2 regions of the Comamonas trifloxystrobinivorans genome follow, and region 1 is predicted to be linked to the other one. Evidence: riboswitches for the same ligand, from Rfam matches in the RefSeq annotation. Region 1 holds a riboswitch; the other holds the start of a gene.
What was found. Region 1 has a riboswitch for S-adenosylhomocysteine ahead of ahcY (adenosylhomocysteinase). Riboswitches for the same ligand answer to the same signal wherever they lie in the genome.

Region 1 (3,407 bases):
TGTTGCAGCTGCGCACGGCGCAGCGCTTGCGTGTACCCGAGGAGCGGCGCTTGCTCGATGCCTGTGCCAGCCAGATTGCGCTGGCCTTGGAGCGCGTGCATTTTGTCGACATAGCGCAGCAAACCCAGGTGGCGATGGAGGGTGAGCGCATGCGCAACACGCTGCTGTCGGCCGTGTCGCACGATTTGCGCACGCCGCTCACTGGCATTCTGGGCGCCGCCCAAACCGCATTGCCGCACACGCCGCCGGGCGCTGCGCAGGACATGCTGGTGCAGATTCGCAACCAGGCCCAGGCCATGCAGCAGCTGGTGGACAACCTGCTGGCCATGGCGCGCTTGCAGCAGGGCGGCGTGCACTTGAAACGCGAATGGCTGCCGGTGGAAGAACTGGTGGGCAGCGCTTTGCAGCAGATGCGCGAGCGCTTGTCTGCCCACGTGGTGCGTACCGAAGTGCCGGCCGGATTGCCGCTGCTGCAGGTAGATGCCGTGCTGATGCAGCGCGTGCTGGTCAACCTGCTCGATAACGCGGCCAAGTACACGCCTGCCGGCACAGTAATCCAGATTACGGCCCGTGTGGAGGGCGCAGACTGCGTGCTGGTGCTGCAAGACTTTGGCCCCGGCTTGCCCAGCCATGTGGCGGCCGAGCAGTTGTTTGAGCCCTTCACGCGGGGCGTGACGGAATCGTCCGTCTCGGGCATGGGCCTGGGCTTGACTTTGGCTCAGCGCATTGTGGAGGCGCATGGTGGCAGCCTGCATGCTGAATCGACGCTGGCCACGCAAGGCACGGTGTTCAGCCTGCGCTTGCCCGTGCCCGAGCAGCCGCCGGTCGATGAATAATAGAGCCCGCATGAACGCCGCCAGCCCCCGTATTTTGTTGATTGAAGACGATGCCAGCATCCGCCGCTTTGTGCGCTTGGCGCTGGAGGACGAAGGCTGGCAGGTGTTCGAGGCCGATAGCGCCAAGCGCGGCCTGATCGAGGCCGCCAGCCGCCAGCCCGATGCCGTGGTGCTCGACCTGGGGCTGCCCGACGCCGATGGCAAAGCCGTGATTGCCGAGCTGCGCGCCTGGAGCCAGTTGCCGATTCTGGTGCTCTCGGCCCGCGAGCGCGAAGAAGAAAAAGTGGCCGCGCTCGACGCCGGTGCCGACGACTACCTGACCAAGCCTTTTGGCGTGCCCGAGCTGCTGGCCCGTTTGCGCGTCATGCTGCGCCGGCGCCAGCAAGCACCGGCGGCTAACAAGCCGAGCAGCCAGGCGCGCTTTGGCGATGTGCTGGTGGATCTGGCCACGCACGAGGTCACGCGCAGCGGCGCAGCGGTGCATCTGACGCCCATCGAGTTTCGCCTGCTGGCGGCTTTGATCGCCGGCCAAGGCCGGGTGCTGACGCACCGCCAATTGTTGCTACAGGTCTGGGGGCCGGAATACCTGGATCGCCCGCACTACCTGCGCGTGCACCTGGCCAACCTGCGCCAGAAGATCGAGGCCGACCCGGCCCAGCCGCGCCATTTGCTCACTGAGCTGCAAGTGGGTTATCGGTTGGTGGGCTTGGAAGGCTGAATCCCTTATAATTGCCGTCCATCCGAGGAGCGTTGCAGCGTTCCCCAGCCGGCCCAGCGCCTGGCAGCAGCGGGGCGTGAGGCTCGGATTTTCATCTGCAACGACGCTCACCCACGCTTTCTGTGCGGTGAGATGGTGTATCCCTCTTCTTCCGCAGAACGTGGTTTTTCATTCAATTTTTGGAGAAAACCATGAACGCTGCTGTGCGCTTCAACCCTGCTGACTCGGCCATCGCCGACATCACCCTGGCCGACTGGGGCCGCAAAGAGATCAAGATTGCCGAAACCGAAATGCCCGGTTTGATGGCCATCCGCGAAGAGTTTGCTGCTGCCCAGCCGCTCAAGGGCGCACGCATCACCGGCTCGCTGCACATGACCATTCAAACGGCCGTGCTGATCGAAACCCTGAAGGACCTGGGCGCTGACGTGCGCTGGGCTTCTTGCAACATCTTCTCGACCCAAGACCACGCTGCCGCCGCCATTGCTGCGACTGGTACGCCCGTGTTCGCCATCAAGGGCGAATCGCTGAAGGACTACTGGGATTACACCCACAGCATTTTCGAATTCGGCGCCAAGGGCACCGAAGGCGAAGGCCCGAACATGATTTTGGACGACGGCGGCGATGCCACCATGCTGATGCACCTGGGCCAGAAGGCTGAGAAGGATCTGTCCGTTCTGGCAAATCCCACCAGCGAAGAAGAGAAGATTGTGTTCGCCGCCATTAAGGCCAAGCTGGCTGTGGACCCCACCTGGTACACCCGCAAGTCGGCCCAGATTCAGGGCGTGACCGAAGAGACCACCACCGGCGTGCACCGCCTGAACGAAATGTCGGCCAAGGGCACGCTGCTGTTCCGCGCCATCAACGTGAACGACTCGGTGACCAAGTCCAAGTTCGACAACCTGTATGGCTGCCGCGAATCGCTGGTGGACGGTATCAAGCGCGCTACCGACGTGATGATCGCCGGCAAGGTGGCTTGCGTGGCCGGTTACGGCGACGTGGGCAAGGGTTGCGCCCAGGCTCTGCGTGCTCTGTCGGCCCAAGTGTGGGTGACCGAGATCGACCCGATCAACGCCCTGCAAGCCGCCATGGAAGGCTACAAGGTTGTGACCATGGAATATGCCGCCGACAAGTGCGACATCTTCGTGACCACCACCGGCAACAAGGACATCATCCGCCACGAGCACATGGTCGCGATGAAGGACCAGGCCATCGTCTGCAACATCGGTCACTTCGACAACGAAATCGATGTGGCGTCGATCGAGAAGTACGAGTGGGAAGAAGTCAAGCCCCAGGTCGACCAGATCAAGTTCCCTGACGGCAAGAAGATCACCCTGCTGGCCAAGGGCCGCCTGGTGAACCTGGGTTGCGCCACCGGCCACCCCTCGTTTGTGATGAGCGCCTCGTTCGCCAACCAGACCATCGCCCAGATCGAGCTGTTCACCCGCCCTGATGCCTACCAGGTGGGCAAGGTGTATGTGCTGCCCAAGATCTTGGACGAGAAGGTCGCTCGCCTGCACCTGAAGAAGGTGGGCGCCCAGCTGACCGAGCTGACCCAAGCCCAGGCCGACTACATTGGCGTGAAAAAAGAAGGCCCTTACAAGCCTGAAACCTATCGCTATTAAGCGGTTTTGCGCGCTCTCCCTCAAGCGGGAGAGCGTGCAAACAACATGCAAAGTCGCGTAGTGTCGTGACTTTGCTTTCTCTTCGCCGCTTGTGCGCCGAGAGAAAAAAGAATACCGAGGAAGCGCGTGCGCTGTACGCGCTTCTGACCTCCTCTCCCGCTGGCGGGAGAGCGCTGGGGTGAGGGCCGACTGCCCTCGCCTCGTGACAGTTTTATGGAGGCGCGATGCGCG
Region 2 (3,407 bases), on a different contig from region 1:
TGATTGCCCGCACGCTGGGCGACAAGGCGGCGCGTGAGCTGGGCCAGCCTTTTGTGATTGAGAACCGCCCAGGCGCGGGCGGCAATATCGGTGCGGATTACGTGGCCAAGCAGCCGGCCGACGGGTACACCATCATGATCACCTCCATCGGCATGGCCACCAACAAGGCCTTGTACGCCAAGCTGAGCTACGACCCGGTGAAGGATTTTGCGCCCATCAGCCTGTTGGCGGTGGTGCCGAACGTGCTGGTGGTGAATGCCGAGAAGAGCGCCGACAAATCGGTCAAAGACGTGATCGCCCATGCCAAGAAGCAGCCGGGCAAGCTCACCTACGCATCGGCCGGCAACGGCACTTCGATCCATCTGGCGGGTGAAGTGTTTGCCTCGATGGCGGGCGTGGACATTTTGCATGTGCCCTACAAGGGCAGCGGCCCGGCGATTACCGACATGCTCGGCGGCCAGGTGGACCTGATGTTTGACAGCATCACCTCGGCGCGCCCGCACATCCAATCGGGCAAGCTGCGTGCGCTGGGGCTGACCACAGCCAAGCGCTCGTCCGCCTTGCCTGATGTGCCCACCATCGCCGAAGCCGGCGTGCCCGGCTACGAAGTTTCGCCTTGGTTCGCCACCTTTGCGCCTGCCGGTACGCCGCCCGAAGTGGTCGCTCGGCTCAACAAGGTGCTCAATGGCCTGATGAAGGACCCGGAGACGCTCAAGAAGCTCGAATCGGTGGGGGCCGAGCCTATCGGCAGCACCCCGCAAGAGCTGGCCACGCACCTGAACAAGGAGCTGGACCGTTGGGGCAAGCTGATCAAGGAGCGCAATATTCGCCTGGATTGAGGGCCAAGGCCCGCGCGGCCTGTGATTGCCGCGTTGAGGCATGAGCGCCACGGCCTGCGCAAGCGCTCCCCACTGGCTTACCATCGCAGCATATTTGCCGCCAGGAGCGCTGTGTGAACCTGCCTTCCACTCCCTTGCCCGATGCCACTGCCGAGGCTGCTCAGCATGCCCGGTTCGATGCCGCTTCGGGTGCCATGTCCGATCGTCTCAACTGGCTGCGCGCAGCCGTATTGGGCGCCAACGATGGGGTGGTGTCCACCGCTGGCTTGGTTTTGGGCGTGGCCGGCGCCAACCCCTCGTTTACGGCTTTGCTGACGGCCGGGATTGCCGGTCTGGTGTCGGGCGCTTTGTCGATGGCGGCGGGCGAGTATGTCTCGGTCAGCACCCAGCGCGATACCGAAAAAGCCGCAGTGCGCTTGGAAAAGCAAGAGTTGCAGCAACTGCCGCAGGCCGAACTGCGTGAGCTGGCCATGCTGCTGCGGCAAAAAGGCATGAGCGCCGAGACCGCGCTGCAGGCGGCGCGCGAGATGACGGCGCACGATGCGCTGAGCGCGCATACCGAGATGGAGCTGGGCATCAAGCCTGGCCAATACACCAACCCTTGGCAAGCTGCTGGCGCCTCGGCGCTGTCTTTTGCGGTGGGCGCCTTGGTGCCGTTGCTGGCGGTTTTGCTGGCGCCGCAGGCGTGGATCGTGCCTGTCACTGCTTGTGCCGTGCTGATTGCTCTGTTGGTAACCGGCGTCAGCTCCGCCCATTTGGGCGGTGCGCCCAAGGCGCGTGCAGCGCTGCGCAATGTAGCCGGTGGCGTGCTTGCCATGGCCGTCACTTATGGCATTGGCAAGCTGGTAGGCACGCAGCTCTAACCCTGGCGCTGCGAAAAGCCCGCAGAGCGTTTAAAATCGGCGGCTTCGCCCCAAGGAGCGCTGCAGCTGGCCGTTTGAAGCTACGTTTTCGTAGCATCGGCCCGTCAGGCTTGGGGCCCGCTGCTGGCCCCGGCCACAGCGCTTGCACAACGGCGCTCACCTGTTTTCGATTCTGTTGCTGGTTTTCTTCACAGGTGAGTTTGATGTCTGCTGCTACCCCTTCCACTGCGATTTCCCCCATGCGCCTGTCGGGCCTGGAGCCCGTCTTCATTGGCGAGGACACGCTGTTCGTCAACGTGGGCGAGCGCACCAACGTCACCGGCTCCAAGGCTTTTGCGCGCCTGATCCTGAACGAGCAGTACGAAGAGGCTCTCGCCGTGGCCCGCCAGCAGGTGGAAAACGGCGCGCAGGTGATCGACGTGAACATGGACGAGGCCATGCTGGACAGCAAGGCCGCCATGGTGCGCTTTCTGAACCTGATCGCTTCCGAGCCCGACATTGCCAAGGTGCCGGTGATGGTGGACAGCTCCAAGTGGGAGGTGATCGAAGCCGGCCTGCGTTGCCTGCAGGGCAAGGGCATCGTCAATTCCATCTCTATGAAGGAAGGCGTTGAGGAGTTCAAGAAGCACGCCAAACTAGTCAAGCGCTACGGCGCAGCGGCCGTGGTGATGGCTTTTGACGAGAAGGGCCAGGCCGACACGTTTGCCCGCAAGACCGAGATTTGCGAGCGCGCTTACCGCATCCTGGTCGATGAAGTTGGCTTCCCGCCCGAGGACATCATCTTCGACCCGAACATCTTCGCGGTGGCCACCGGCATTGAAGAGCACAACAACTACGGCGTGGATTTCATCGAAGCCACGCGCTGGATCAAGCAGAACCTGCCAGGCGCCAAGGTGTCGGGCGGCGTTTCGAACGTGTCGTTCTCGTTCCGTGGCAATGACCCGGTGCGTGAGGCGATTCACACCGTGTTCCTGTACCACGCCATCAAGGCCGGTATGGACATGGGCATTGTCAACGCCGGCATGATCGGCGTGTACGACGACTTGGAGCCCACGTTGCGCGAGCGCGTGGAAGACGTGGTGCTGAACCGCCGCCCCGACGCGGCCGAGCGCCTGCTGGAGATTGCCGACCAGGCCAAGGGCGCGGCCAAGGACGACAGCAAAAAGCTGGAATGGCGCGGCACGGCCGAGAACCCCAAGACCGTGGGCGAGCGCCTGTCGCACGCGCTGGTGCATGGCATCACCGACTTCATCGTCGAAGACACGGAAGAGGCCTACCAGGAGATCGTGGTCAAGAACGGCGGCCGTCCGCTGCACGTGATCGAAGGCCCGCTGATGGACGGCATGAACGTGGTTGGCGACCTGTTTGGCGCGGGCAAAATGTTCCTGCCCCAGGTGGTGAAATCCGCCCGCGTGATGAAGCAGGCCGTGGCCCACCTGGTGCCTTACATCGAAGAAGAAAAGCGCCAGCAAGAAGCGGCGGGCATGGACGTTTCCAGCAAGGGCAAGATCGTCATTGCCACCGTCAAAGGCGACGTGCACGACATCGGCAAGAACATCGTCACCGTGGTGCTTCAGTGCAATAACTTCGAAGTCATCAACATGGGCGTGATGGTGCCCTGCCACGAGATTCTGGCGCGCGCCAAGGCCGAAGGGGCGGACATCATCGGCCTGTCCGGCCTGATCACGCCCAGCTTGGAAGAGAT

Region 2: linked by a shared signal. The riboswitch ahead of metH (methionine synthase) and the one ahead of ahcY (adenosylhomocysteinase) in region 1 are both predicted to bind S-adenosylhomocysteine.

What each region holds. Positions count from the first base shown of each region.
Region 1 covers NZ_JBHZGV010000006.1:45,120-48,526, forward strand. Annotated here, with positions in the region: gene ACFIQF_RS08060 (DUF4118 domain-containing protein) at 1-836, shown strand, start outside; gene ACFIQF_RS08065 (response regulator) at 847-1,554, shown strand; S-adenosyl-L-homocysteine riboswitch at 1,573-1,670, shown strand; gene ahcY (adenosylhomocysteinase) at 1,746-3,176, shown strand; gene ACFIQF_RS08075 (TlyA family RNA methyltransferase) at 3,401-3,407, shown strand, end outside.
Region 2 covers NZ_JBHZGV010000004.1:294,035-297,441, forward strand. Annotated here, with positions in the region: gene ACFIQF_RS06190 (Bug family tripartite tricarboxylate transporter substrate binding protein) at 1-839, shown strand, start outside; gene ACFIQF_RS06195 (VIT1/CCC1 transporter family protein) at 1,034-1,702, shown strand; S-adenosyl-L-homocysteine riboswitch at 1,749-1,867, shown strand; gene metH (methionine synthase) at 1,906-3,407, shown strand, end outside.